DNA from 2 places in the Pseudoalteromonas sp. J2K-J599 genome. Region 2 is predicted to be linked to the other one. Evidence: predicted binding sites of a transcription regulator. Region 2 holds the regulator's gene; the other holds the start of a gene.

Region 1 (15,772 bases), 1.4 Mb from region 2:
TTACTACTTTAAGTGTCTTACAAAAAAGCGAGCTTAATTAAGCTCGCTTTTGTTTTAACGGACAGCTGTTCTATTTACTCCGGATCATACCCCAAGTTAGGCGATAGCCAACGTTCAGCTTCTTCAAGCGTCATATTGGTTCGCTTAGCGTAGTCTTCTACCTGATCCTTTTGCACAGCTGCTACGGCGTAGTATTTAGCCTCAGGGTGTGAAAAGTACCAACCCGAAACAGCAGCACCTGGCCACATGGCATACGAGCTAGTTAGCTGCATACCAATGCGCTTTTCGGTATCGAGCAACTGCCAAATTTTCTTTTTCTCAGTGTGCTCAGGGCACGCTGGGTAACCTGGCGCTGGGCGAATACCTTGGTAGTTTTCGCGTATTAGCTCATCGTTTGCTAGGTTTTCGTCTGGTGCAAAACCCCAATACTCTTTACGTACTTTTTCGTGTAGGTATTCTGCAAACGCTTCGGCGAGCCTGTCGGCAACCGCTTTAACCATTATTTTGTTGTAATCGTCTTGCTGTGCGTCAAACGCATTTGCTAAGTCGTCTTCTTCTAGGCCACCCGTTACTGCAAACGCGCCAAAGTAATCAGGCGTGCCTTTTGGTGCTATGTAGTCGGCTAGGCAATAATTAGCAAAGTCGGTTTTTTCGGTTTGCTGGCGTAAATGGCATGAAGTAGTTAATACTTCTTTGCGTGTTTCGTCGGTGTATATTTCTATGTCGTCTCCAACGCGGTTAGCCGGGAATAAACCAATTACACCAAGTGGTTGCAAACTGCCTGCTTTTTCAAGGTCGTCTAACATATCGTTAGCGTCTTTAAATAAGCTTTGCGCTTGCTCGCCTACTACTTCATCGTCCATTATGCGCGGGTATTTACCGGCAATTGACCACGTCATAAAGTATGGCGTCCAATCTATGTATTTACGCAAAGTAGCAATTGATACGTTTTTAAATTCAGTCACGCCCAGCTTTTTAGGCACTGGCGGTGTGTAGTTATCCCAATCAAGCTTTGCTGCGTTATCGCGTGCGCGCTGGATTGTAACAGGCTTAGAGCGTGGTTTTTTACGCGCTTGTTGCTCGCGCACTTTTACATATTCAGCTTTAGTTTTAGCTAAAAAGTCAGGTTTAATGTCTTTTGATAATAAGTTTGAAACTACACCAACTGCACGGCTTGCGTTATTTACATACACAACGCCTTTGTCATATTGCGGCTCAATTTTTACTGCGGTGTGCGCTTTAGAGGTAGTTGCACCACCAATGAGTAGCGGCAGTTCAAAACCACGGCGTTTCATTTCTTTTGCTACGTGTACCATTTCGTCAAGCGATGGGGTAATTAAGCCCGATAAACCAATAATATCGGCTTTTTCGTCGATGGCGGTTTGCAGTATTTTATCGGCAGGTACCATTACGCCTAAATCAATAACTTCGTAGTTATTACACTGTAGTACCACGCCTACAATATTTTTACCTATGTCGTGTACGTCGCCTTTTACGGTCGCCATCACTATTTTACCATTGGTTGAACCTTCTTCTTTTTCGGCTTCAATAAATGGGTCTAGGTAAGCTACGGCTCGTTTCATTACGCGCGCCGATTTAACCACTTGTGGTAAAAACATTTTACCTGCGCCAAATAAATCACCTACCACGTTCATGCCATCCATTAACGGCCCTTCAATTACGTGAATAGGTTTATCGGCAGCAGCGCGGCACTCTTCGGTATCTTCATCTATAAAGGTAGTAATGCCTTTTACAAGCGCGTGCTCAAGGCGTTTTTCTACAGGCCATGTGCGCCATTCTAAATCTTCTACTCGCTCGGCTTGTGCCATACCAGAGTATTTTGGTGCAAGCTCTACTAAACGCTCGCCTGCGCCTGGATCTGTGTTAAGTATTACGTCTTCAACGGCTTTACGAAGCTCTTCTGGTATGTCGTCGTAAACAGCAAGCTGGCCTGCGTTTACAATCCCCATATCCATGCCTGCTTTTATGGCGTGGTATAAAAATACCGAGTGAATAGCTTCACGTACTGGGTTATTACCTCTAAATGAAAACGATACATTAGACACCCCGCCCGACACTTTACAGTGCGGTAAATTTTGCTTAATGCGGCGTGTGCCTTCAATAAATTCTACTGCGTAGTTATCGTGCTCTTCTATACCGGTGGCTACGGCAAATATATTAGGATCGAATATAATATCTTCTGGTGGAAAACCAATATCTTCTACTAATATTTTGTAGCTGCGGGCACATATTTCATATTTACGGTCTGCTGTATCAGCTTGCCCGTCAGTATCAAACGCCATTACAACGGCAGCTGCACCAAAGCGTTTTATTATTTTAGCTTGGCGAATAAACGGCTCTTCACCCTCTTTTAGCGATATAGAATTAACAATGGCCTTACCTTGAATACACTTTAAGCCTGCTTCTATTACTTCCCATTTAGAGGAGTCGACCATAATGGGTACGCGTGAAATATCAGGCTCTGAGGCTATTAAGTTTAAAAACTTAACCATAGCGGCTTTTGAGTCCAACATGGCTTCGTCCATGTTTATATCAATAACCTGTGCGCCATTTTCTACTTGTTCGCGGGCCACTGTTAGCGCAGCTTCAAAGTCTTCTTCCATGATTAAACGTTTAAACATGGCAGAACCGGTTACATTGGTACGTTCGCCGACATTAGTAAATACTGCTATTTGTTGGGTCATGTTGGCTCCTAGTTTAAGTTACAGGCTTCAAGACCTGATAAACGCATGCGTACTTCAAGCTCTGGCAGTTGGCGTGGTTTAACGCCTGCTAAACCTTTTGCAAAAGCACGAATATGCGCAGGCGTGGTGCCACAACATCCACCTACTATATTAATAAAGCCCGATTTACCCCAATCGATAATTTCGGCTGCCATTTCAGGCGCTTCTAAGTCGTATTCACCAAACTCATTAGGCAAGCCCGCATTAGGGTGTACCGATGTAAAGGTTTCGCACACGCGCGAAAGCTCTTCTACATATTGGCGCAGTAAATCAGGGCCAAGCGCGCAGTTTAAACCAATCGAAATAGGCTTAATATGGCGAATAGAGTTATAAAATGCTTCGGTTGTTTGCCCAGAAAGCGTACGCCCTGAAGCGTCGGTAATAGTGCCCGAGATCATAACTGGTAATGTGCGCCCTGCTTGCTCAAAGGCTTCTTCTACACCAAACGAGGCGGCTTTTGCATTAAGCGTGTCGAATATAGTTTCAATTAGTATTAAGTCGGCGCCGCCTTCCATTAATGCAAGGGTAGACTCTACATACGCAGTAACCAGCTTATCAAAGGTGACGTTTCGGTAACCCGGATCGTTTACGTCTGGCGAAATTGAACACGTTTTAGATGTCGGCCCTAAAACACCGGCTACATAGCGCGGCTTTTCTGGCGTTTTAGCCGTAAATTCATCGCAAATTGCGCGTGCTAATTTAGCCGACTCTACGTTTATTTCACGGCTTAGGTTTGCCATGTCGTAATCTTCCATCGAAATAGTGGTCGAGTTAAACGTGTTGGTTTCGATAATATCGGCGCCCGCCGATAAAAAACCACGATGAATATCAGTGATTAAGTCGGGCTTAGTTAGGCTTAATAAATCGTTATTGCCTTTAATTAATACATGCCAGTCTTTAAAACGCTCTCCGCGATAGTCTTCTTCTTCTAGCTTATGATCTTGGATCATGGTGCCCATAGCGCCATCTAAAATTAAAATGCGTTCTTTTAATGCGGCGCTTATTTCGGCTTGCTTATTATTTGTAGGCGCGTTATTCGGCATAGTTGTTAGTCCTCACGTCTTGGCTAACTAAATTAATATCATACGGTGTGGTTTGGTACACGTAGTAATTTAACCAGTTCGAAAAAAGTAAAAAAGCATGGCTTTGCCACGTTTTTGAAGGTTGTTTGGTTGCATCGTCATCCGGAAAGTAATTTTCGGGCTTTGGTGCATTAGGGCTTTTTTTACAATCGCGCTCGTATTCTGCTTTTAGCGAGTCGGCGTCGTACTCTGGGTGGCCGGTTATAAACACTTGGCTACCCGATTTGTTTTTAAGTAAGTAAGCCCCTACTCGCTCAGAACCTGCCAGTACAACGAGTTCTTCACAGGCGTTTATTTTATTTATATCAATATGGCCGTAGCGTGAGTGCGGTACTAAAAAGGTATCGTCGAATCCGCGAGTCAGTGCACCGTGATCAAAATAACACTGGTGAGTAAATACGCCACACAGTTTATCGTCTTTTAAATCGCGTTTTAAATTGTAACGGTGATATAACGCTGCATGCGCTGCCCAACACGAAAACAACGTAGAGGTAACGTGTTGCTCAGCCCAATCAATAATGACTTTTAGCTCATCCCAATACGCTACATCGTCGTATTCTAAATGCGCAAGTGGCGCACCGGTTACTATTAATGCATCGTAATTGTTGTCTTTAACCTCAGAAAAATAACGGTAAAAGGTATCAAGGTGCTCTTCTGAATTGCTGCTACTGCGGTGAGTGTCGAGGCGCAGTAGTTCTACGTTTACTTGCAAAGGCGAATTGGCAAGTAAGCGAATAAACTGAACTTCGGTTTCTACTTTATTAGGCATCAAGTTTAAAATAGCCAAACGCATTGGGCGTATTTCTTGCGTTTTTGCACGACTTTTTGGCATTACAAATACGTTTTCTTGACGTAAACGTGCAATTGCCGGCAACTCGTCTTTTACTGTAATTGGCATACTTTACTCCTGCTCATAAAAACCGAGGCTTAATTATGAACTGAAAGTAAAAAATATCAACCTCTAGATGTATAGATGTCCAAATGAAATTTATTCATGGTTTTTTTAAGACTTACTAAAAGCTATAGATGAGGGGCAGTGCATTTATATTGAAGTACTTTGTTTTAGTGAATTGAAACAGCGCTACTAAAATCAGTAGCGCTATTATAATTAAAAACGATAATTTACAGATAAATTAAGAGCGTAAATATCGCCTTCATTTGTATCAAAATATTGGTATTCAGCACTTACTTGCCAGCGTTGAGTTAGCCTAAAGTCAATGCCGGTTCCGTACGTTACGCCGCCTTCATCGTAGTTTTGCTCAGTTATTAGCGTAGAATTTGTATCTGTACCAGTTATTGATTCTGCAAGGTTTTTTAAGTCGCCTTCATTGTAACTTAATTTATTTCTACCATAGCCACCAAATAAAAACACATCAGCTCGAGATGAAATTGGATAATTAGCTTTTACAAATATACTTGTTTGCAAATCAAGGCTCGAATCGATTTCGCTCTTAATGAATTCTGAACTAAGCGAGCCGTCCTGTGGGTTCTGAGTGTAAACAATTCCGTGTAGAGGCGTTGACTCATCATTTAACCCAAACCCTATACGCCCTTCTAATGCAAAGTAACGCGAAAACTGATATCCAAACCGGCCGTAAAGCGTTGTAAACTGTATGCTATCACTCTCGTATACATCAATTTGCGTAGACCCTATCCCTATTCCTTGGTAATAACCATTTACATGGAGTATGTCTGCTTGGCTCGAAAATGAGTATAAACCTAAAAGTAATGCCCCTAACTTTGTAACTATATTCATGTTCATTCCTTTAAACCTTTGTAATATTTAATAATGTGATGTTGAACAACAAACTAAGTGTGGCCTGCCTATATAACTTGCTTATACTTTACAGTTTGTAAATATACTGTACCACTTTTGTTAAAAATGGAATGTATTTGAACAATATAAAACAATAGATTACAGAATTTTACACAATAGAAATCCTGTAATAGTAGTGTTTTTAACGAGCAATCAAAACAAAGTACCGCTTAGGTAAGTGTATTGTTCTATACAGCATTCGTTGACTGTTTCACCCGTCAGCCACTACAATACAACATTGAAATTTTTATTATTATTTGAAGGCTTTCCTCCATGGTTTTACCTGATAAATTTATATTCTCGATGAGTCGAGTATCTAAGGTTGTGCCACCTAAGCGCACTATCTTAAAAGATATTTCGTTGCACTTTTTTCCTGGCGCTAAAATTGGTGTGCTTGGTTTAAACGGTTCTGGTAAATCTACGTTACTGCGTATTATGGCCGGTGTTGACCAAGATTTTGAAGGTGATGCACATCCTCAGCCTGGTACTAAAATTGGTTATTTACCGCAAGAACCTATTTTAGACGAAAGTAAAACAGTACGTGAAACTGTTGAAGAAGCTGTTGGCGAAGTTAAACACGCACTTAAACGTCTTGACGAAGTGTATAACGAATACGCCATGGAAGACGCTGACTTTGACGCACTTGCAAAAGAGCAAGGCGAGCTCGAAGCTGTTATTCAAGCGCACGATGGTCATAACATCGACAACGTTTTAGAACGCGCAGCTGATGCACTTCGCCTGCCAGAGTGGGATGCTAAAATTGAGCACCTTTCAGGTGGTGAGCGTCGCCGTGTTGCTATATGTCGATTATTACTTGAAAAACCAGACATGCTTATTCTTGATGAGCCTACTAACCACTTAGATGCTGAGTCGGTTGCATGGTTAGAGCGCTTCTTACACGATTACGAAGGCACTGTTGTGGCAGTAACGCATGACCGTTACTTCCTTGATAATGTAGCTGGTTGGATATTGGAGCTTGACCGTGGTGAAGGTATTCCATGGGAAGGTAACTACTCTTCTTGGCTTGAACAAAAAGATGCGCGCTTACAACAAGAACAAAAATCTGAAAAAGCTCGTCAAAAATCAATTGCGCAAGAACTTGAATGGGTTCGTTCAAACCCTAAAGGTCGTCAAGCTAAGTCAAAAGCACGTATGGCTCAGTTTACTGAAATGCAGCAGTCTGATTACCAAAAACGTAACGAAACTAACGAGATGTTTATCCCACCTGGTCCGCGTTTAGGTGACCAAGTACTTGAAGTAACTAATCTTCGTAAGAGTTTTGGCGATCGTGTTTTAATTGATGACTTAAGCTTTAGCATGCCAAAAGGTGCCATTGTGGGCATTATTGGTGCGAATGGCGCGGGTAAATCAACACTGTTTAAAATGATAAGCGGTGAGCAAACGCAAGACAGCGGTAGCATCAGCGTTGGCGAAACAGTACACCTAGCTACTGTTGATCAGTTCCGCGACGGTATGGACGAAAGCAAAACTGTTTTCCAAGAAATATCAGACGGACAAGACGTACTGAAAATTGGTAACTTTGAGTTCCCAAGCCGAGCATATGTAAGTCGCTTTAACTTTAAAGGTAACGATCAGCAAAAGTTTGTTAAAGACCTATCAGGTGGTGAGCGTAACCGTTTACACCTTGCTAAGTTATTAAAAGCTGGCGGCAATGTGTTACTACTCGATGAGCCAACCAACGACTTGGACGTTGAAACACTACGTGCACTGGAGAACGCTATTTTAGAGTTCCCAGGTTGTGTAATGTGTATCTCGCATGACCGTTGGTTCCTTGACCGTATTGCTACACATATTTTAGATTACCGGGATGAAGGTCAAATTAACTTCTTTGATGGTAACTACACTGAATATGAAGAGTGGCTTAAAAAGACCCTAGGCGCTGAGGCAACTCAACCTAAACGTATTAAATACAAAAAAATTGGCTAAAAATATTGGTTAATTTTATGTTTGTATAACTTAAGCCTTGCACTTTGCAGGGCTTTTTTATGCCACCAGCATTACAGGAGCACATCTTGCTAGCATGTAGAGAATTACCCGCTATGCTTAATTTATTATAAAAACAGTAAGGCTAAATTAGGTTATGCAAAATCGTCGACAGTTTTCTCGTGTGCTATTTTCAACTAACGCTCTGTTATGTTTTGATAGCCAACAGTATCCGTGTAAATTACTCGATCTATCGCTACATGGCGCGTTGGTCACTAATTGTGATGCATTTATTGGCAGCCACAATACGCAAGCAATACTGCGTTTTACATTGCCTCAAAGCGATATAGAAATAAAAATGGAAGTAGTAATTTGCCATATTGAAGCCGATCATATTGGTTTAAAATGCCATCATATTGATATAGACAGTATTACTTATTTAAAGCGATTAATAGAGCTAAACTTAGCCGATGATGAGCTACTGCATCGCGAATTAGCGTCACTTATTAATGACTCACAATAGACTCATTCTCTTAAGTTGATTACCATAGCGCAAACTTTATAAAGCTTGTAAATATGCGCTTAAATCCTCATTTGCCTTTGGTATACCATCCTAACTACTCGTTTAGCTTTGATCCCAAGCATCGCTTTGTAATGAGTAAATTTGCACATTTATATCAACATGTTGCAGAGCTTGGTTTAATCGGCAGTAACCTAGTTGAGCCAATATTAGGCACGCCAGAGCCCCTTGAGCTTGTGCATTGCGATAATTATATCCAAGATTTATGGCTCAACCGCTTAGATGAAAAAGCAATGCGTCGCATTGGTCTACCTTGGTCAAAAGAGCTTATGGCACGTACCTTTACAGCTCCTCAAGGTACTTTACAAACAGCTCGTTTAGCACTTAAACATGGTATAGCGTGTCATCTTGCTGGTGGTACACATCACGCACATAATGACTTTGGTTCAGGTTTTTGTATGGTTAACGATTTGGCCTTTACCACGCAAACTTTAATTGAATCGGGTGAGGTAACTAACGTACTTATTTTTGATTTAGACGTGCACCAAGGTGATGGCACAGCCGCAATGTTACAGCATCAACCCTATGCGTATACTTGCTCTATCCATTGTGAAAAAAACTTCCCCTTTAGAAAGTCCGCTAGCGATTTAGACATTGGCCTGGCAAATAATATGAAGGACGACGAATACCTTGCCGTAGTTGACGACACCTTGAGTTATTTACTTAAAGAGCTAAACCCAAGCTTGGTACTTTACGATGCTGGCGTTGATATTTGGCAAGGCGATGGCTTGGGTAAATTAGATATCAGCTGGGATGGCATAGTTAAGCGTGACCATTTAGTGCTAAAACGCTGCCTTGAACATAATACACCTGTAGCTACTGTGATAGGTGGAGGTTACGATAGAGATCACCTTCGCCTAGCAAAGCGCCATGCTATTGTTGTTGAACAAGCGGCTGGCTTTTAGTTTGAAAGAAAAATGTTAAATTATCGTTCTTATTTAATATGTAAAATAAAAACGAGCATATTATGAAACAGTTATTTATTACCATCACGCTAATTTTATTAAGCTTTACAGCTTACGCACAAGATACAAGCTCAGAAGCAACATACCCTAAGCTACCTACATTAAATTTACAAATGGCTGATGGTTCTGCTCTCAACACTCAAGATTTATTAGGTCAACCTTACGTTTTACACTTTTGGGCAACGTGGTGCCCGTACTGTAAAAAGCTACAGCCAGCACTTCAAAAAATTGATGATATGGGCTTAAAAGTTATTGCCGTGAGCTTTAAAGAAGATGACGATGCCATTCCCGCTAAAGCACTTAGCGAAAGAGGTTATACTTTTAAAACAGCTGTAAAAGCCGATGCAATAGCACAGCAATTAGGTATACGAGGCACACCTACTACATTGTTTGTAAATAAAGAAGGCAATGTAATTTGGCTGACTAATACGTCAAACCCAGAAGATCCAAATCTTCATTTAAATGCACGAACATTGTTGCACTCCATAGACATGGCAACTGAGTAACTTATTGCGCTTTTAACTGATTAGGTGTTAAGCCTGTCCAGCGTTTAAAGGCGCGCCGAAAGTTAGGTATATCGTAAAAAGCTAAATGTTCAGCGACTTGTTCGTTATGTTTAGCGCACAGAGTAAGTAGGTAAATAGCTTTGTGCTTATTTTGCTCATCTATTAACGCTGAAAAGCGTACCCCATTGAGTTTGAGTCTGCGCTTAAATGTAGCTGAGCTCATAGCAAAGTGCTTTGCGGTGCACTCTAAATTAGCACTTGGGTGAGAGTATAAGTATCTGCAGACGGCTTCAATAAAAGTCATGCTAACTACGCTTTTATTATGTAGCTGCGACTGCGCTTGCATAAATCGTAATTGACTCGCATGCGGGTTTTTAGCCCTTAACATGGTTTTATTTAATACCCAGCGAGTACATGGCTTATCAAAACTTACCTTTAGCCCTAAATTTTGCTCATATTCTTGAATATGCCGAGGGCGTTTAAAAGCAAAGTCGAACTGACAATGCGGGTAACTTTCGCTCACTCGTTTAAGTAAACTATAAAATGCAGTGCTGTATATCTCTAGCACATAGTGGTAAAGGCTTTCATCAAACCCATGTGCTGGCTGAATATAAATATAAACATTATCGTTTTTAATATACGTTTGGCTAAACAGCAAAGGCGCTAATTGCATTCTTAAAAGTGATAATTGCTTTAATACTTGAGCTAAATTATCGCTATATTTTAATGCCTGAGCTTCGGCTCGAGTGTCGTTAATAAGTTGGCTACCGAGTAAAAAACCACTGTCAGTACTTTTCATCAACAACTTAAATTGAGCTAATAAACGCACCTGCTGAGACACACTAAATGTATGCTGAAAGTTAAGTAAGTCTTGTTCAAAAATACCGGTACCGCGTAGCAGCTTATGTAAATTTATGTTTCGGCTTTGAGCAAGCTCTACAGCTGACGTAATAAGCCCTTGAGCGCTTAAATATTTGTCGTCTTGGCTAACAAACATGTGCACGGTGCGCTACTTTTAGTTGATGCTTTTTTTGTTGTAATTGACTATGCAGTTGGCTTGTTAGTTTACCTGTACTGCTATGCGTATTACCTTGTATTAAGGCGGTAGTGACATATTGAAACTTTGCTTTTTTAGATGCTTCAACTTTAAATGCACAATGCTTTAGAGCTCCTTTAATTTGTGCCATCAACTCTTTAGCTTGCTGCTCTGTGGTGGCTGGCATCAATACCATAAAGCAATCTCCTGCGTAGCGGCACACTACATCACTTAGTCGGCAATTCATTAACAATAGCTCGCTAATTTCACGCAGTAACCGGTCGCCCTCACTAAAGCCAAACTCACTATTAAAATGCGAAAAATCACGAATATCAATAGCCCCAAGCCAGAGTGGTTGTTTGCTCGTAAGTTGCTCATTAATTGCTGAATCTAGATACTGCGCCTTATAAAGACCCGTTATTGAACACACCTTATCGTGCTCACGTAAATGCGCTTCACGGCGGCGTAGCTGACGATTTAATACATACTGCTCTTGATGCCAATAATACAAACCTATACTTGTTAATAACATGCCTAACGGAGCGGGCAGAGATTCAATCCAACTCAGCCATTGGTGCGCGGGGTGCATTAGCCATTCATCAAGTAAATCGAGCGTTGCCGAGAACATAAATAGCCCAACACCTATCACTAAGTAAGTGGTTACTTTACTCGGTGGTCTTGAAATTAATAACGCGATAATCCATACAAGTGTCATTAATACAATACCACCCTCTCCCATAATATCGAGCCACTGAATACTGGCGTAAGTTTTTAATACTCCTAAATAACTACTTAAAAACACAGCGCTAAAAAACATCGCAATAATAGCGTTTATTAGTAATCGGTGGCTGATAAAAGGGTTAAATCGCATGTGCAGTATCTCGTTTATAAATGAGCTTTAAAGTTAGTTCATACAAGCTTGTGTTAGCAGGGTCATATTAGCTCAGCTATGTGACAACTAGATGATACATACCTTAAAAACAGCCCTGCACAGTAGATAACACCAGCCTTTACAGGGAGTGATAAAAGCTCAATACGCTCTACATATTGCTCAAGTACCTCTAAATACATGTATTTAAAATAAACCCTGTCACATTTACGTAATCAATTATCTTTAGCTTGCTCGCCATACCAAGAAACAACCCTGTAATAACCAAGAGCAAATACAATGAAACACTTTAAAATAAAAGCACTGGTAGCCGCATTAGCTTTATGTAACTTAACGGCTTATGCAGAAGATGATGCAAAAGAAACCACGAAAAAAGATATAGAAGTTTCTGATAAAATTGTTGTATACGGTGAAATTGGTTATAGAAATCGCTCTGACGAACTCGCGCCAACCTTAGAATACTCACAAGAGTACTTTCAACGTTTTGAACCTTTAACCGCAGGCGATGCATTAAAACGAGTACCCAGTGTTACATTTTTATCGGATGTGCTTGAATCGGATGGTGCACGTATGCGGGGCTTGAGCCCTGCTTATACAAAGGTACTTATAAACGGTGAAGAAGTACCTGGCGCAGGTGCCGACCGTTCATTTTTTGTTGACCGAATTCCGGCTGAATTAATTGAACGCGTTGAAATTATTCGCTCATCAAGTGCCAATCGCTCAGCCGATGCGATAGCGGGCACATTAAATATTGTACTGCGCGATGGTTACAGCTTAGATGGTGGTTACTTACGTGCTGGCGGCTTGCTTTATGATGATGGCGAGTTTAAAGAAAGCTTGGCTGCAGTGTACGGTACTGAATTTGCTGGAGGGCGATTATTACTTGGTGCAAATTTACAAGGCAGATATAACCCAAAACAAAAAACCAGCCTGCGCTACGGCGATAGCCCAGAAAACAATGTAAATTTTCAAACCGAAGAGTTTGATAACCGCGAAGACCAATCTGACACTCGCGATGGCGACGACACATCACTAAACGCCAGTTACGAAATTGTTTTTGATAACGATAGCCAATTTAATATTAGCGCCATGTGGGTTGATACAGAGCGCACTGAGGATGAACGTTCGTTTGAGTACGACGATACCACAGCAACCAGCAATGATATTGTAAATGGCGGAAACCTAGAAACCGATAATGCCAATGTTAAATATATTGACCAAACTAATTACAACATCAATACCGCCTATGAATTTCCACTGCTAAACGGCACAAGTAAATTAAAGTTTGGTATCGCCAAATTTGACGAGTCGGTATACGAGCAAGAAGTAGAGCTTGATACGTCAGAGCTGCCAATAATATTTGAAGAAGAACAAGCTCAAAGTGACATAGACGATAAAGAATGGACCCTGCAGTGGCAACATAGCCAACCTTGGGGTGACAATAAAGAAATTCAGTTTGGTGCATTTTTACAAAATAAAAAGCGCGATAGCAATATTTTTGAAGCCGAAGACGAGCTTGAATTAGCACTTACAAGCTGGGATCAATATGTGGGAACACCTTTATCTTTGGCTGTATTTACCAGTGAATTTGAACCGGTTATTGGTGGCGTAAACACGCTAGAGGAAGACCGCTTTGATGTGTTTGCCCTTATTAAACACCAAGATGATTTATTTGCCTGGGAATTGGGCATTCGCTGGGAGTCTACTGATTCAAAAATTAATGATAAAACAATTGGTGTAACCGAAGATAACAATTACGACTTTGTTCTACCTTCTGCACATTTTCGTTATAACGTAAGTGAGAATGGACGCGTTAGCGCCTCTGTTGCGCGTAGTTTACGACGCCCCGAGTTTGATTTTTTAACACCAGCACTTATCGAAAAAGAACTTGGCGATAACGACCAACTAGGTAACCCAGAATTAAAACCAGAATCAGCTTGGGGTATGGATTTAGGCTACGAATACCGCTTAGGTAAAAGTGGCGTTGTAGGCATTAATTTATTTTACCGCAAAGTAAACGACCTAATAGAAATAGCAAATACAGGACAAGAAGGCTCTGAAGGAGAAGGTACATTTGTATTGCAGCCTCGTAACACAGGCGATGGCAATGTAAAAGGAGTTGAGCTTGATTTATCTACTCCGCTTGGCGCATTTAGCATGCCTAATACTGGAGTATTTTTAAATTACTCATGGCTTGATAGTGAAGTAACCGACTTTTTTGGGTCTCGAAAATTTAACGATCAATCAGACTACGTTTATAACGTTGGGTTTATTCAAGACTTACCCGAACTCAAAGCTGCATTTGGTGCAACTTACCGTAAGCAAGGTGATGCTTATGGGCGTATTGTAGGTGAAGAAGTAACAACATCTTACAGTGCCGATTTTGAAGTGTTTATAGAAAAACGCTGGGAAAACGTAACGCTGCGTTTAGTGGGCTCAAACCTGCTTGATGCAAGTAAAGACGAAACCTTTAATAAGTTTGATACCGTATCAGATCAGTTCGATCGTAGCTTTGATGAGTACGAAATTGAATCTGAAGAAGCGGGTCCGGTTTATCAATTAATGCTGCGTTACGCATTTTAAATCATGGTGTTTGCGTGGTAACAATGAAGTGACTTTCGATACGTTACTCAAAACGCTCTGATCAGCAAAGGAATTATAATGAATTTTAAATTAAATAAAGTAAAAGGTTTAGTGCTTACAAGCCTGCTAATAAGCACCTTAAGTGCTTGTAGCTATAACATATCAACTAAAAAAGCATTTGAGTCTATCGAGAGCAATGCTTTTGGCCCAAGCGAGAATATGCAAGGCTCGCAAGCCGTATGGATTAATGACAACAACTGGCTGCTAGCAAGCGAAAGCCAAGGCTTGGTAATGGTAAACAGCCAAAACCAGCAGAGTAAAAACATTGCTAAAGGTAGTTTTGAGGCGCTTTCTATAAGTGCACTTAATAACTCCACTTATTTATTAGCGACCATTGATAATGACCAAGATAACGTCGTTATTTTTAAATTACAGCAAGCCAATAGCAGCTGGAATATAAAAGAGTTAACTCGTATTAGCCCACCACAAGCTCAGCCCGATACGGTGTGTTTATTTAATAATAAAAACAATAATACTGTGTCGGCATTTGTGCCTGATGTACGAGGTTTGATTACCGAAACTGTTATTTACGACACAAGTAATAATGAAACAACAAATGTAAGCATGCGTGAATTTGCAGGAGTAAGCGAAGCTGCAGGATGCGCTGTGAGCGAGCAAAGCAACACACTTTTTGTAAGTGAAGGTGAAGTGGGTATTTGGTCTATAAATGCCAATGCAGAGTCGCAAGCTGATAAAAAACCAATAGCACTCGTTGCTCCTTTTGGCTCACTAAATAGCGAAATAGGCGCTCTTTTTACATCAACCGACGGCACGCTGTGGTTTACAAGTACACATGATAATACAATTTATGCCTATAACCCTGTTACTAAAAGCATTAATCATTGGCAACTAAATGGCAATTTAGCTTTAGAGTCTGTTGCGGTTAAATACACCGCAAACAATAAGGCTATTGCGGTGTTATATAACGATGAAACAGGCGCATATACACAAAGTACAATACCAGCAACACCAGTTAAAAATGCGGGTAAAAACACTGTTAAAAAATTGACACATATACATGCCAGTGCACAAACAACGCCTGTACAAGCATTTGGTGATGCCGCAGATGATCCCGCTATTTGGGTAAACTCAAGTAACCCTGCAAAAAGCTTAATTTTAGGCACAGATAAACGTCGAGGCTTAATGGTTTACAACTTACAAGGCTGGCTTGAACAATCAATCGAGATTGGTCGCTTAAATAATGTAGATGTTCGCCAACACCCTAGTATTAAAAATAGTACGAATACTTTAATAACCGCGAGTAATCGGACAAATAACAGCATAAGTGTTTTAACAGTTGATAATAACGAGGTAAAACACCTTAATGATATTGCAACCAATCTCAGCGAAATATACGGCATGTGTATGTATTCATCAGCAACAGGGAATTATGTATTTGTTAATGATAAGTCAGGTCTTTATCAGCAATATAAACTCGACGAAAGTGGCGATAAAGTAACAGGTAAATTAGTTCGAGAATTTAATCTACCTAGCCAACCAGAAGGCTGTAGTGCAGATGATGCACGTGGTGAACTTTTTGCAGGTGAGGAAGACGCCGGTATTTGGT
Region 2 (15,772 bases):
AGGTTTCGAGCATATAACTTTTACCTAGCCCCGATGTGCCAAGTAAAACTATTAAATTTTGTCCGTACTCAAATTGCAGTGCGATTCTATCCACCAAAGCCGCACGGCTTGGTAAAATTTGTGACTGCATTTACTGCTCGATTAAGTCTCTAACTTGGTCATCAGAAACATCATCAACTAATGCACACTGGCCAAATTGGGTAGGTAGAATAAAGCGTATAGTGCCTCTTTTATTCTTTTTGTCTTTACGCATATGCGTTAGGAACTGCTCGCTAGTCATTTGCTTTGGAATTTCTGTTGGTAAATTATATAGCTCAAGCAGCTTAATAATTCGATCAACTTCACTTGCGCTTAAATCTTGGCGTGTCTTGGCAAGTTTAGCTGCTAATACCATGCCTGTTGCAACAGCTTCGCCATGTAACCAAACGCCGTAGCCCATTTCTGCCTCAATTGCATGGGCAAATGTATGACCTAAGTTTAATAAAGCACGTAAACCATGCTCTTTTTCATCTTGCGCAACTATAAGTGCTTTTATTTCACAACATCTAAAAATAATATGTTGTAAACATGTTTCATCTAGTTGCTGCAAATTAGCTACGTTTCGCTCTAAGTATGCAAATAATTCGGTATCGTAAATCAGACCATACTTAATTACTTCAGCCATACCTGCTGCAAACTCTCTTGCTGGTAGGGTGTGTAATGTTTGTGTATCAATAAAAACCGCTTGAGGCTGATAAAATGCCCCTATCATATTTTTACCTAAAGGATGATTTACTGCCGTTTTACCACCTACCGATGAGTCAACCTGTGAAAGCACTGTCGTTGGTATTTGAATAAACGGTACGCCGCGCTGATAACACGCCGCTACAAAACCAGTTAGATCACCTATAACACCGCCACCTAACGCAATTAAGCACGTATCTCGGCCACAGTTATTTTGGAGTAAAAATGCTGATATTTTTTCAAACCATTCAAGTGATTTATATTGTTCACCGTCAGGAATAGTAAAAGATAGCGGATTTTGATCTGCTAATGAGTCAAGTAACGCTTGTAAATATAAAGGCGCTATTGTGTCATTAGTAATGATGATAGGCCGACAATCACCAATGTGGTGAACCAGGCGGCCATTATCTTGAAGTGCAGATTGCCCAATATAAATAGGATAACTTCGCTCGTCCAAATTAACTGTTAATTTAAGCATGCTTAGTTATTTCCTTATTATTGGTTTTTAAAAATCTAATTTCTCGATGATTTGGTTAGCAACAACTTTAGCGCTTTGCTCATCGGTACGTACAACAAAATCGGCAACTTCTTTGTATAGGGGCTCGCGTTCTTCTGCTAAGCGCTCTAGTACGTTACGAGGTGCTTCTTCAGTTTGCAGTAATGGGCGACGCTTGTCGCGTTGCGTGCGTGCAACTTGCTTTTCTATAGGTGTCTCTAGGTATACAACTATACCTCGAGCCGAAAGCTTGTTTCGAACTTCTTTGCTCATTACTGAACCACCACCGGTAGCAAGTACAATGCCTTGCATCTCGGTTAAATCGCCAATAACAGACTCTTCTCGAAGTCTAAAGCCTTCTTCACCTTCAAGATCGAATACCCATGCAATATCTGCACCTGTGCGGCGTTCGATTTCTTGATCAGAATCAACAAATTCAAGGTGTAATTGGTCAGCGATGTGACGACCAATCGTGCTTTTGCCAGCCCCCATGGGGCCAACTAGAAATATATTACGTTTCTCAGCCATATCTTTTAGTACAAACAAACTCTAAAATTTGAAATAAAACCCCGCCTAACGACCTGGCCCCAAAATTAAGGAGGGGATTATCTCAGTAATTGCAGGGGTATTTCAAGTCAATTAGAATAAAAAGCCATATAACGAGCAATTAATCTAAATAATCACCCGTTGGTTAACATAAAACCACTGTATTTTAATCAATTTGTATTTTCGGTGTCACGAAAATAAGTAATTCACGCTTTTCATTAAACTCACTTGTGGTTTTAAATAGTCTTCCTACGTAAGGAATGTCACCTAAAATTGGCACTTTACTCGTAGTATTAATGATCTGCTGTTGGAAAATACCACCGAGTACTACGGTTTGGCCATTCTCGACTAACACTTGTGTTTGAATTTCTTGAGTATCAATAGATACCGCTTCACCTGTACCCGTTTGTACCGTGTCACCCCGAGTATCTTGCGTTATTACTAAATCCAAAATAACTTTATTATCAGGCGTTATATGAGGTGTAACCTCTAAGCTCAGTACCGCTTTTTTAAAGCTTACGGTAGTAGCACCACTTGAAGCTGACTCAGTATAAGGAATTTCAGTACCTTGCTCTATTCGGGCTTTTTGCTGATTAGCCGCTATGATACGTGGACTAGCAATAATCTCGCCTTTATTCTCTTCCTCAAGCGCACTTAGTTCTAAATCAATCAGCGTACCGTTAGCCAGTTTTGCTATGTGTAAGCCAATGCTAGCCGCAGGGTTAGTGATAGGTAAATTTACATTTAATCGGTCTGAAATACTTGGTGCATTTGAAGTAGATGTCGCATTATAAATACCTTCTGCGCCTTCAAGAGAGCCTGAAATACCAACACTACTGCCCTGATCACTAAAGCCCCACCGTACGCCTAAGTCTTCGGTAACGTTATCGCGTACCGTTACCATTCGAGATTCTATTACAACCTGCTGCACTGGAATATCGAGCGTTTCAATCATGCGACGAATATTTTCTATACTCTTAACAGTATCTTTTACTAACAAAGTATTTGTACGTTGATCAACAGATACACTACCACGGGCAGTTATAATACTGTTTGTATCTGTTTTTAATAAGTCAGCAAAATTTTCGGCTTTAGCATAGTTTAATCGGATGTATTCACTATATAGAGGCTCTAAGTCTTCAACTTGCTGTTTAGCTTTTAAATCTTTGGCTTCACGTGCTGCAAGTTCTTCTGCAGGCGCTACCATTAATATAGAGCCATCCATGCGCTTATCTAGCCCTTTAATACGTAGTACTACGTCAAGCGCTTGATCCCACGGTACACCATCTAGGCGCAGCGTTATATTGCCCGTTACTGAATCACTGGTTACTAAGTTAAAGTCGTTGTAACCCGCGATAATTTGCAGTGCTGCACGCACAGAGATATCTTGAAAATTTAAGGTCATAGGGCGACCTTGATACTCAACCCCACCATCTAAGTACGCATTTTGCGTTTCATCTTTTTCTACTGTCAACGTTAAAATATTATCTATTTGCTGATACGTAAACGTGAACTGAGCATTAGGTTCGATAACAACACGACTTAAACCATCTTCTTTAAAAGTCTCGATATTACTTACAACAGTACCAAAATCTAATACATCTAATTCATAAAGTAGATCGTCTAAAATATCGGTGTGATGAAAGTCAGCGTAAATTTTCCCGCCACTTTCATGGACTTCAATTGCAGCTTGAGTGTCTTGTAAAAATACAAGTACTTTTGCTTCACCCTTCTCACCACGTCTAAAATCAATTGACTGGATACGGTTAATGTAATTTCCACTTACATCTCCTGAGTCCATCACTACATCTTCATTTTCAGATTCTGTTAGAGGGTTATCAGAGACACGTATCGATACTAAATTGTTATGAACTTCAGTCTCATAAATTTTTAATCTATCTAAATTTACCGTTACCTTTAAACCACTGCTAGTTAAAACATTAGTAACACTGCTAATTCCAGCTTGATTAACTTCAACATCATTTAAACCAACCTCTAACTCTGCAGTATCAAAAAACATTTCGATTCGGGCTGGACTATTAAACACTTGAACTTTTGGTTCAAAGGTTAACTCTTCATCAAAAACAAGCTGTAATTCAGTTTCGCCTTTAAGTAATGGATTATAACGAACATCATAAAGCAATGGCCCAGCTATGGCTGAGTTTACAGTGACTAAAGCAACAGCAGCCAGTAATGTCCGTGAAATACGATGAAGCCAAAGTACATCCTTATGCATCCTATTTTTACCTTTTTTATTATTAATTTGCGCCATCTGTTGCCGCCTCTAACATTTCTAATTTCGTCAGGCGCTCTTTCCAACAGCCAGACCCATCAGGGATTAATTCCACTAATTCTATATAGTCGTTGCTTACTCTTTTTACTTTGCCATCATAACTACCAAGATAATTCCCTACCGTTACACGGTGCAAAGTGTCATCTGTTGCTGTAATTAATGCCCAAATTTGTCCACTAGAACCTATTGTGCCTTTCATTGCTAAGTTATCTAGCGGGTATTTTTCTAACGGTTCGCGGCGACGCTCTTGATCTGGGTGCAAACAGTTTTTTACTTGCGTTAATTTATTTTGGATTATCTCAGGCTGAGGTGCTACAAACGGACTACGTAGCTGGCCAGCGCTATACTCAAATATTTCAAACTTTGTCAGCTCAGGAATTGATTCAACTTTTGGTGTTGTGCTTGCTTTTACCTGATCAATAAATTCTTTTTGCTCAGAAGTGTCATCATTACAACCCGCTAAAACAAATGCTATAGCTAAAGGTACTACGCGAAGGAGTTTCATTTTTTAACCCCTTCTTCATAACGATATGTTTTTGCAACAACACTGAATGTTAACTGTTTATCGCCCGATGATAAAATAGAAAAGTCATGTAAGCTTACAATTCGGGGTAACTGGGCCACTTTACCTACAAATTCACCAAACTCATGATAGCTACCTATTACTTCGATTTTAATCGGCAGCTCGGTATAAAATTCTTTCTCAACTTCTGGCAGCCAACCTATTTTTAAAAAAGTCAGACCACTCGTTGTCCCAACATATGATAAATCATCAAGTAAACCAGGAGTTTCGTTCGAAGTGGGTAGACGCTTTAATAGCTGTGAAAACTTGTCTTCCATTTCAATCATTTGTTGACGATATATTTCAAGCTTGCTCGCTACTGCATACTTAGTTCGATAAGTTGTTCGTAGTTCAACTTCTTTTGCCACGGCACTATGGTAGCTGTCAATTTCATCAGAAACTAATAGGCTATAACTAAAAAACAATACAAGGCCCGCAACAAATGTGCAGCAAATTGCTTTAACAGCAATTGGCCAATCACCAATGTTATCAAGCTCTATTTCATTCCAATCAATTTCACTCAGTGCTTTAAAATCAAGGTTCATCGCTAACCTCACCAATTTTATCAAATGGTTTTACATAAAATTCCATATTAAAATCACTAAGTAAACGCGAAGATTGATCGCCTGCAACAATGCCTTGCATTGAAGGATTCTCTAGTAAATATGAGCTTTGTACTTGGCGGAGCATTGTTGATAGGCGGTTATTAGATTCACTACGTCCTAAAACATGTATTTGGCTGCCTTTGCGCTCCAATTTTGTTAAATAAACACCGCCAGGCACTATTTTGGCAACTTCATCCATTATTTGCGTACCCAAGTTACGGCTGCTTTGCAATTCTTCAATGAGCCTCATACGCTGTTGTAAATTTTCCTTTCTTTTATCTAAGCTTCGTATTTCACTTATTTTTTTATCTAGCATGCTAATTTCTGAGCTTAAATAATTATTCTTTAAGTTTTGACCGTCTTTTAAAGCACTATAAAAGGAGCTTAATAAATACATACTTGCAAAACAAAGTATAACGACACCAACAAGTATAGTTACAAATTTCTTTTTCGATTCTTCGCGTTGTGATTCACGCCAAGGCAGTAGATTTATATGTGGCATGTTGAAAAGCTCCTTAATGCCAACCCTGTTGCAATTGCAAACTGCGTTTTGTGACGCTGCATTATATTACGGTCTACCTTTGGGGAAATTTCCATATTTACAAAAGGCTCTGCAACAACTGAGTGGATACCGAGTTCTTCAATAAGCAATCGGTCGATACCTTTTATCATCGATGTACCGCCCGTTAATACAATATAATCTATTTGCTCTTTACCACTGGTTGTTAAAAACATTTGCACAGCTCTGCGAACTTGTTGAAGTAACGAAGTTTGAAAAGGGGCTAATACTTCAAAGGTATAGTTTGGCGGTAAATCACCTGATGTTTTGCCTATTTCGGCTTCATCAAAGCCTTTATTATAATAAGCAACAATACTATTTGTATATTGATCGCCACCAAAAACTTGGTCACGGGTATAAATGGTTTCCCCAGCTTGCACAACACTCACAAGCATTAAAACTGCGCCAATATCGACCACAGCCACACACTTATTAAATGCATCGCTAGGTAATTGTTGATAGTAAACGTCCATAGCACGGCTCAATGCGTAGCTTTCTACATCTACTATTTTGGCTTCTAGATTTGCGGCTTCTAAAGCGCCCACCCGTGCTTCAACACTCTCAGTACGAGCAGCCGAAAGCAAAACATTCATTTTGCTAGGATCGGCCTCATTCGTCGAAAGCTTCTCAAAATCGAGGCTCACTTCATCAAGTGGGTAAGGGATTAAACTATCAGCTTCAATTTCAATTTGCGATTCAAGTTCAGCATCTGTTAACGATACATCCATGAAGATCACTTTTGTAATAACTGTTTGGCCAGAAACAGCCACTGCAGCAGATTTTAACGACTTCGGTAATTTTTTTCTTAATTTTGTAATAACGTTACCAATCGCTTCAATATCTTGGATTGTGCGCTCACTCATCGCACCTTTTGGCATCGGCTCAATTGCAAGTGCTTCTAGTCGAAATCCAGTTTCAATTTCACGTAAAAGCACCGCTTTGATAGAGTGCGATCCAATATCAATTCCTACCATCATCGGGGACGGTTTTTGAAATAGTTGACTTAGCATGTTTCAACTTGGCCTTTGTTTTAATAATAAACAAGTTATAATTTTTATCTGAAAAAATATTATTCATTTTTTAATCAATATATACTAGCAGTCAAAACTCGCAATTGGGAGTCCATTTAGGGAAATATAAGTGATTTTATTAAAACGAACTTTACAATTTTTTATCATTTGTGTGTTAATTGGTCTGATCACTTTGGTCAGTCTTTATTACTACGTTAAACCTGATATCCCCAGTGTGCAAGTTTTAAAAGACGTGCAATTACAAACTCCTATGCAAGTATTCACAAAAGATGGGCTTTTAATCAATCAATTTGGTGAAAAGCGTCGTATTCCAGTGACTATTGATGAAATTCCTCAAACCCTCATTAATGCATTTTTAGCGACAGAAGATAATCGATTTTACGATCATATAGGCATAGATCCTATAGGTATTGTACGTTCGGCTATTGTTCTTATATCTACCGGCGAGAAAAAACAAGGCGCAAGTACTATTACTATGCAGCTTGCTCGTAATTTCTTTTTAACTCGCGAAAAAGCATATATTCGTAAAGTTAAAGAAATATTTATAGCGCTACATATCGAAGGTGTATTAACAAAAGACGAAATTTTAGAGCTTTACCTTAATAAAATAGAATTAGGTAATCGCGCTTTTGGTATTGGTGCTGCAGCACAAGTTTATTACGGTAAGGAGTTAAAAGATTTAACACTTGCACAAATGGCGATGATTGCAGGTTTACCCAAGGCCCCTTCAGCTTTAAACCCAATTCGTAACCCAACGCGTGCAAAAGCACGCCGAAATGTTGTTTTAGGGCGTTTATTAACTGAAAATTATATTACTCAAGAAGAATATAACGAAGCAACGAGCCAACCTATCACCGCTTATTTTCATGGTGCTGAAATAAATTTATACGCCCCGTATATTTCTGAAATGGTGCGCGCTGAAATGGTCTCGCGTTATGGAATAGATAAAGCTTACAACTCAGGTTTTAAAATTTTCACCTCGGTAGAGTCTAAAGTTCAAAAAGCAGCGCAAAACGCACTTGTAAACAACTTACATAATTATGATATGCGCCATGGTTTTAGAGGACCAACAGATGTTTTATGGGACCCTGAAACACAACCTGCTTTAACTGAGCAACAAATACTCAATAAATTACAAAGCGTAAATGAGTTGGGTACTTTGAAAGCAGCAGCCGTGCTTAGTGTTAATGATAAAACAGCGTCGGTATTACTTAAAAGTGGCGAGCGCACAACTCTTACTTGGGATAACTTAAAATGGGCGCGTAAATATATTACTCGTTACCGCCAAAGTTTTGCTCCAAAAGCAGCTACAGATATTTTAACGCCAGGAATGCAAATATGGGTGCGTAAAAATGAAGATGACAGCTACTTACTAAGCCAAATACCAGAAGCATCAAGTGCTATTGTGTCACTCGACCCACAAGATGGAAGAATTAAAGCTATTGTAGGTGGTTACAGCTTTGAGCAAAGTCAATATAACCGAGCGGTACAAGCAAAGCGTCAAGTAGGTTCTAATATAAAACCTTTTATATATTCAGCAGCACTTGAAAAAGGTTACACGCTTGCGTCTATATTAAACGATGCTCCTATAAACCAATGGGATAAAAGCCAAGGCGTAGCATGGCGCCCTAAAAACAGCCCTGCTGTATATAATGGTCCGATAAGAATTCGCCGTGCTTTAGCACAATCTAAAAACGTTATTTCGGTGCGCTTACTACGCGGCGTTGGATTACAACGTACAGCTGATCATTTATTAAAGTTTGGCTTTAAAGATTCAGACATTAATCGCAGTGAATCACTAGCACTGGGTAGTGCTTCCATTACTCCACTTGAACTTGCCCGTGGCATGAGTGCATTTGCCAATGGTGGCCACTTAATTGAACCTTACTTTATTTCAGAAATTCAAGATGCTTACGGTAATGTATTGTTCAAAGCAAACCCTGCCCTAGCCTGTGACGAGGAGTCTTTACCGACACGCAATGAATTCTCACTTCATAATAGTAGTGATGAAGTGGAACCAACAAAAAAATGTGCACCGAGAATTATTTCTAAGCAGAATGCATTTTTAATTGCTGATGCAATGCACAGCGGTATTTGGGGCGGCGGTAGTTGGGCCCATAAAACGGGTTGGAGTGGCACAGGTTGGCGCGCACAAGCTTTAGAACGTCGTGATCTTTCGGGTAAAACAGGTACAACTAATGACTCTGTAGACACCTGGTTTAGTGGTTTTAACAGTAAAGTAATGACTTCTGTGTGGGTGGGCTTTGATAACCCAGGTAACGCTCTTGGCCGTTCTACGTACAATAACAACTTAGATAGCAGCCAAATATCTGGTGCTGAATCGGGAGCTAAAACAGCGCAGCCTGCATGGATTGAATTTATGAAAGCCGCACTTGAAGGAACACCTGAAGCGCCAATTGAGCCACCTGAGGGGCTTGTTTCGATTCGTATTGATTTAGCCACTGGTTTGCTAAGCCACAAAAATGACTACACCAGCCGCTTTGAATACTTTGAAAAAGGCACTGCACCGACAAAGTATGTGCTATCTCAGCCAAACGATATATTTGAAGAAGACACAAAAACCGAAGAAGAGCTATTTTAATAATATCTCTGTAATACAAAAACGGCAGCTTAATTAAGCTGCCGTTTTAATTTAAATAATCGCTTATTTTAAGTTTTGAACAAGCCAATATAAGTCAGAGTGTACACCCGCAGCGGTTACTTCTTTCCCAGCCCCAGGCCCCTGAATCACAAGCGCGTTATCACTATACCATTTGCTATTAATTACAAAAATATTATCGCCAGGTGTAAGGTTTGCTAACGCATTCCCATTGGGCACATACGTAACTCCTACTTTAGCGATAACTTCAGTTTTTGTTATATCTAATAGGCCTGTGTATCTCAGTACTGAGTTATTAGCTTTTGCTGTATCAGCATGCTCTTCAATGAACGCATCTAGCTGGGCTTTATTGTTTAGAAAGTCTTCCCAACTTCCTAGCGCAAGCTCACCGGGCATTAATGCCGATAAGCTAATATCATCAAGCTCAAGCTCTATACCTAACTCTCGGGCTAAAATAAGTAACTTACGCTGCATATCTCGTCCAGATAAATCCTCGCGAGGGTCAGGCTCTGTGAACCCCATTTTCTGTGCTTCTAATACCAACTCAGAAAAAGCAGTGGTACCATCATACTTACTACATAACCACGAAAGTGTACCCGAGAACACGCCTTCAATACGCGTAATTTTATCACCACTATTTTGCAAATCAGCCAAAGCAAAATTGATAGGTAAGCCTGCACCTACACTTGTATTATATCGCCAATGTAAATTACGTTCGCCAAGGTTACTACGAAGTGCTTTATACCAAGAAGTAGGTGCTGTACCTGCATATTTGTTAGCACTAATTAAATGACAATCTCGGTCTACAAAATCTGTATATAAAAAGCTAAACTGCTCACTTGCAGTAATATCAATTAAAACTTTATGTTCGTAGTCAAGCTCGCTTATCGCATTAAGTAAATCCGCAGCTTCATAGCTATTCGCCTCATGCTGCCATTGAGTTTTCCATTGCGATATATTTATGCCACTTGCATTAAATAACATATGTTTAGAGCGAACCAGCGCTACCAATTTAATACTAAAGTCGTCTGATAAACGCTCAAATTGTGCCGATAACTGCTCAATAAAAGCATCGCCTACATTGCCAAGGCCCGCAACTATAACGGCTATTTCTTGGCCTTTATTGATTAGCTTATCGTGTAAGGCGCTTTGTATATCGCTATCTATAAATTGGTCTGTTAGTAATAAAACATAACCATTATCTTGATGCACAAAACGCGGCTTTATAGTCTGCTCAGCTAATACTTCTAAAGCTTGCAGTTTTAGTACGCTAACGTCTTGCTCAGGGGCAATAATTGCACAGCCATTTAAATTTGACTCACTAATATTAGCTCTACCAGCAAAGTAATTAATAACTTGATATGTTTGTGCAGCCGGTACTACTAAATACACTTCACCATTATGGTTAAAATGATGAAGGCTATGCTGAATAAGCTGACTAACGCTTGCGACCTCACCTTCACTTAATCCTTCAACCATTAACAAATCAACATTTTGCAGCGTGGTTATAAAGCGCTTTTTCTTTGCTGAACCTTCTTTTACTATATCTGTTGGGCTTGCTTGCACATCAAAACTACTACGAACAGCTAGCTTAATATCGCTGTTTTTAAGTGGCGATAGTGTTTTTGCGTGTAATACAGGGTTACCCAAACGAGCTAATAAATTAGCTTGCCCGCGACAAATTTTGCCGTATTTAATCGCTTTTTTAACCTTACGAGGATCAGTGCTAAACACTCCCTGTGTATCGGTCCAAATACATACTTGCTTAGCATTACAGTAATTTGCAAGTAGTGTTGCACTATAATCGCTACCGTTGCGTCCAAGTGTTACGGTCTCACCTTTCGTATCGGCGGCAATAAACCCAGTAACAACATTTATCTTATTAGGTAAAATTGACTGTCGACATTGCTGCGCATTTTGCGCATGCATTAATTCACCATCGTTTAAGGTAAAAAGACTACGGGCATCTTGAGCACACGCCTCAATATTTAGCTGCTGTAAATAAGTAGCGAGTAAACGTGCTGACCACAGTTCCCCATGCGCAAGTAACGCAGCCTCTTTTAGCTGCTCAGCTTGAGCAAGTTCTGCAATATTACTAAGCTCGGTATTTAGTGTTTTAAGTGCGCAGCGCTTTAAATCAGCTTGTAATAACTGCTCAATTAAATCGCTTTGATGGTTATTTAACTGCAGTAAAATATCAGCGACAGCTTGCGTGTCTTGCAGCTGATAACTTTGCCACAACGACACAAGTGTATCTGTAGTCTTACCTGCAGCAGATACCACAACACAGTCACCCGGCTGAGTATGCCCAATAATTATTTTAGCTACGCTTTGATAGCGCTCACTAGAGCTTAAGCTTGAACCACCAAATTTATGTACACAATTGACCATATTTATACCAATTCGCTTAATTAAGTTGTCTATTTTGAGGAAAGAAAACCGTATCGATAACAAGGCAAAAATTTCGTTATTTAGTTGTTCTATATTAGGAATTTTTAACGATTTTATCGTGCGGTTTAATCCCTCAAATTGATTAGGGCGTGTTGTTCTTTGTGGATTGAAATTTGTTCAATCTAGGGGCGATTAAATCGCGGCGCGAGGTTTGTAACCTAGTGGGCTAAGTAAAAACCGAGCAACAAAGAGTTAATCGTCCCTAGAAAGAACCCAAAGGGCAGCGCATGTTTGGTATTTATGCTGCGTTATCGCCTATTCATGGGGAATAACCACACTACATAGGCTCCGCCTTGCCTAAAAACCAAACATACTGCTGCAAATTCACCCACCAAAGATCAACACGCCCTAGGTATTATTGCGGATTGGTATTACTTACCAAAGCGCTGGACGGGCTGCACTTAATTTAACGTTTCCACCAGAAGTGCCAGCACCTTTGCCTACACGGCCAACATTTTTATTTTGCCCTGGTTTTACAAGTTCAAATACTCGTTCAAAGTCAGCTATTAAATCGTGTATATCTTCAATCCCAACCGAAATACGAATAAGCGTATCGCCCACACCCGCCTCTAAACGTGCCTTTGCCTCCATGCCTGCGTGCGTCATAGTTGCGGGGTGACAAATTAAACTCTCTACGCCACCTAGTGACTCAGCTAAACTAAACGTTTTAAGACTAGTTAAAAATGCTGCGGCGTCGTTTATATCGCCTTTAATATCAAAACTAACCATGCCACCAAAGCCAAGTTGTTGTGCTTTAGCAAGCTCATGTTGAGGATGTGACTCAAGTCCTGGATAGTAAACTTGGCTTACAAAATTGGAGCTTTCAAGGTACTTAGCTATTGCTAGCGCATTTTCTTGGTGCTGCCTTAAGCGCACATTTAAAGTACGTAGACCACGAAGCGTTAAATAACTATCAAAAGGGGCGCCCGTAATACCAATATTATTTGCCCACCAAGCAAGCTCATCACCAAGCTCTTGTGTTGCAGCAATAACAGCGCCGCCCACTACATCTGAGTGCCCGTTAATATATTTAGTAGTTGAATGCACCACAATATCTACACCAAACTTAATAGGGTTTTGTAAGGCAGGAGACAAAAACGTGTTATCTGCGGCAACCAATGCACCGCATTGCTTAGCAACATCGGTAACCGCTTTAATATCGGTTAAACGAAGTACTGGGTTACTTGGAGTCTCTATCCAAATAAGCTTAGGTTTAATTGCTAAAATTTGTTGAAGGCTTTCTTCTTTTGTTAAATCTAATACTTCAAGCTTCAATAGTCCGCGTTTTTGTAACGATGTAAATAAACGATAGCTACCACCATAACAATCATGTGGAATTACTAACGTGTCGTCACTGTTAAGTAGCTGAGTAGCTAAATGCACGGCAGCCATACCAGTGGCCGTAATTATGCCACGAGCGCCGCCTTCAAGCTTAGCAAGCGTCTCTGCTAAAATATCACGATTAGGGTTACCACTGCGGCCATAATCATACTCACGCTTAGTATCAAAGTCGGCAAACGAATAAGTCGTTGATAAATAAATTGGCGGCACCACTGCACCATGATGTTTATCAGCATCAACGCCGTTACGTACAGCAATGGTCGCTTTGTTTTTTTCGCTCATATTCGTCACCTGATTAATTTGGATGTTTAGACGTCTAAAAGAGTAAGTTATCCGTTTTAATAAGTCAAAGGATTTTAAAGCTCTAGATGGCTAAAGTTAGGAAAGGCGTTTGCTAGTACCACATTTTAGCTCACAAAAGTGAGCTTATTTTTACATCCCAAATAGGCTTATTAAGATAGATCGGTATCTATTATTTGACTATCTTTTTTAAATCGATAGAATTTCACGCATATTTACACGCTTTTTATACCGTGTGAGAAATTAATAATCTGAGGCAACGATACATCTTATGGCTAAATGGAATGGTGAGTATATTCACCCATACGCAGAACACGGGAAAAAATCAGAGCAAGTTAAAAAGATCACCGTTTCGATCCCGCTAAATGTATTAAAAGTTTTAACGGATGAGCGTACGCGTCGTCAAATCAACAACCTTCGCCATGCAACAAATAGTGAATTGCTATGTGAGGCGTTTTTGCATGCATTTACTGGTCAACCTTTACCAAATGACGATGACCTACGTAAAGACAACGCAGAAAAAGTACCAGAAGAAGTTAAAAAGATAATGCAAGAAATGGGTTTAGAAGTGCCTATTTTAAACGAAGAATAAATCGTTACCTTTTTAGTCAAAAAACCTCAGCATTGCTGAGGTTTTTTGTTTAAGCGTTATATATTACGCCATATAATTTTCAGGCAAATCAATTTGCGCAACACCCGACTCTACCGCAGCAAGTGCTACAGCTTTAGCTATACGCGGTAGTAAACGCGGATCCATTGGTTTTGGAATAATATACTGCGCACCAAACTCTAGTTTATCTACGCCTGCGGCTTTTAAAACTTCTGCAGGTACAGGCTCTTTGGCAATACTACGAATAGCCTCAACTGCAGCAATTTTCATTTCATCGTTAATCGCGCTTGCACGTACATCAAGTGCACCACGGAAAATAAACGGGAAACATAAAACATTGTTAACCTGGTTAGGGTAATCAGAGCGCCCTGTTGCCATAATTAAATCGTTGCGTGCGCCGTGAGCAAGTGCAGGATCGATCTCTGGATCTGGGTTTGAACAGGCAAACACGACCGGCTTTTCTGCCATTAGTTTTAAATCTTCGGCAGCTAACAAGTTAGGACCCGAAACACCAACAAACACATCAGCATCTGCAATTACATCTTGCAATGTGCGTTTATCGGTATTGTTAGCAAAAAGCTGTTTATATTCGTTTAAATCATCGCGACGAGTATGAATAACACCTTTGCGGTCAAGCATATAAATGTGTTCACGCAGTGCACCACACTTAATTAACAGTTCCATACACGCAACTGCAGCAGCGCCTGCACCTAAACATACAATTATTGCATCTTCAATTGATTTACCTTGTACTTCTAGCGCATTTAACATGCCGGCAGCCGTCACAATGGCGGTGCCGTGTTGGTCGTCATGAAAAACAGGAATGCTACAACGCTCTATTAATGCTTTTTCAATTTCAAAACACTCTGGTGCTTTAATATCTTCAAGGTTAATACCACCAAATGTGTCAGCAATATTGGCAACCGTGTTAATAAAGTCTTCTGTTGTTTTGTGCTTTACTTCAATATCAATAGAATCAAGCCCTGCAAAACGTTTAAACAATAACGCCTTGCCTTCCATTACGGGCTTAGACGCTAAAGGACCTAAATTACCCAAGCCCAAAATTGCAGTACCATTAGTGATAACCGCAACCATGTTACCTTTACCGGTATATTTATATGCATTTGCAGGATCTGCGGCAATTTCACGTACAGGCTCAGCGACACCTGGGCTATAAGCTAGGGCTAAGTCTTGAACTGTTTCAGCTGGTTTTGTTAGCTCAATGCTAATTTTACCAGGTACGGGATGTGAGTGATAATGTAGTGCTTGTTCACGAAAGTCAGACATAACGCGATGGTATCCTGCAATTTAAGTTAAAGTGAGAGGTGGAGTCTTGGGGTACGATACCCTTATTATTTTTAAATTCCAAGCAATATCAGGTCTATCCTGTTATATGCTATATCCTTTAATTTTAAGAGGTTTTTCAGTAACTTTGCAGGATTATATAAACATTTGATAAATAAAAATTCACCAAAAAAGTAAGTTTTGAGGTGCGTTTATGTCTATTAAAATATTAAAAAAATGTATGTTTAACGTATCATCATAAACTTAAAATAACAGCCTACTACACTACTTTAAAAACAGATAAGCCCACGTTAGCTACTTTTATCAACCTAGTTAAAATTTGTACTATTT

Evidence for each region. The regulator MetJ, encoded in region 2, represses methionine synthesis genes. The targets are predictions, from matches to a motif close to TAGACGTCTAGACGTCTA.
Region 1: metA (homoserine O-acetyltransferase MetA) is a predicted target of MetJ. The motif match lies at 4,789-4,806, and genes of this name have one in related genera.

What each region holds. Positions count from the first base shown of each region.
Region 1 covers NZ_CM200271.1:2,763,973-2,779,744, forward strand. Annotated here, with positions in the region: gene metH (methionine synthase) at 75-2,705, opposite strand; gene AC5NT5_RS12550 (homocysteine S-methyltransferase family protein) at 2,714-3,787, opposite strand; gene metA (homoserine O-acetyltransferase MetA) at 3,777-4,724, opposite strand; gene AC5NT5_RS12560 (outer membrane beta-barrel protein) at 4,935-5,582, opposite strand; gene ettA (energy-dependent translational throttle protein EttA) at 5,916-7,589, shown strand; gene AC5NT5_RS12570 (PilZ domain-containing protein) at 7,744-8,109, shown strand; gene AC5NT5_RS12575 (histone deacetylase family protein) at 8,163-9,071, shown strand; gene AC5NT5_RS12580 (TlpA family protein disulfide reductase) at 9,134-9,637, shown strand; gene AC5NT5_RS12585 (AraC family transcriptional regulator) at 9,639-10,640, opposite strand; gene AC5NT5_RS12590 (GGDEF domain-containing protein) at 10,624-11,544, opposite strand; gene AC5NT5_RS12595 (TonB-dependent receptor plug domain-containing protein) at 11,842-14,145, shown strand; gene AC5NT5_RS12600 (phytase) at 14,224-15,772, shown strand, end outside.
Region 2 covers NZ_CM200271.1:409,968-425,739, reverse strand. Annotated here, with positions in the region: gene AC5NT5_RS01885 (SPOR domain-containing protein) at 1-130, opposite strand, end outside; gene aroB (3-dehydroquinate synthase) at 131-1,201, opposite strand; gene aroK (shikimate kinase AroK) at 1,229-1,747, opposite strand; gene AC5NT5_RS01870 (type IV pilus secretin PilQ) at 1,932-4,037, opposite strand; gene AC5NT5_RS01865 (pilus assembly protein PilP) at 4,024-4,563, opposite strand; gene AC5NT5_RS01860 (type IV pilus inner membrane component PilO) at 4,560-5,165, opposite strand; gene AC5NT5_RS01855 (PilN domain-containing protein) at 5,155-5,727, opposite strand; gene AC5NT5_RS01850 (pilus assembly protein PilM) at 5,715-6,794, opposite strand; gene AC5NT5_RS01845 (penicillin-binding protein 1A) at 6,925-9,417, shown strand; gene metL (bifunctional aspartate kinase/homoserine dehydrogenase II) at 9,481-11,826, opposite strand; gene metB (cystathionine gamma-synthase) at 12,262-13,509, opposite strand; gene metJ (met regulon transcriptional regulator MetJ) at 13,799-14,119, shown strand; gene AC5NT5_RS01825 (malic enzyme-like NAD(P)-binding protein) at 14,183-15,424, opposite strand.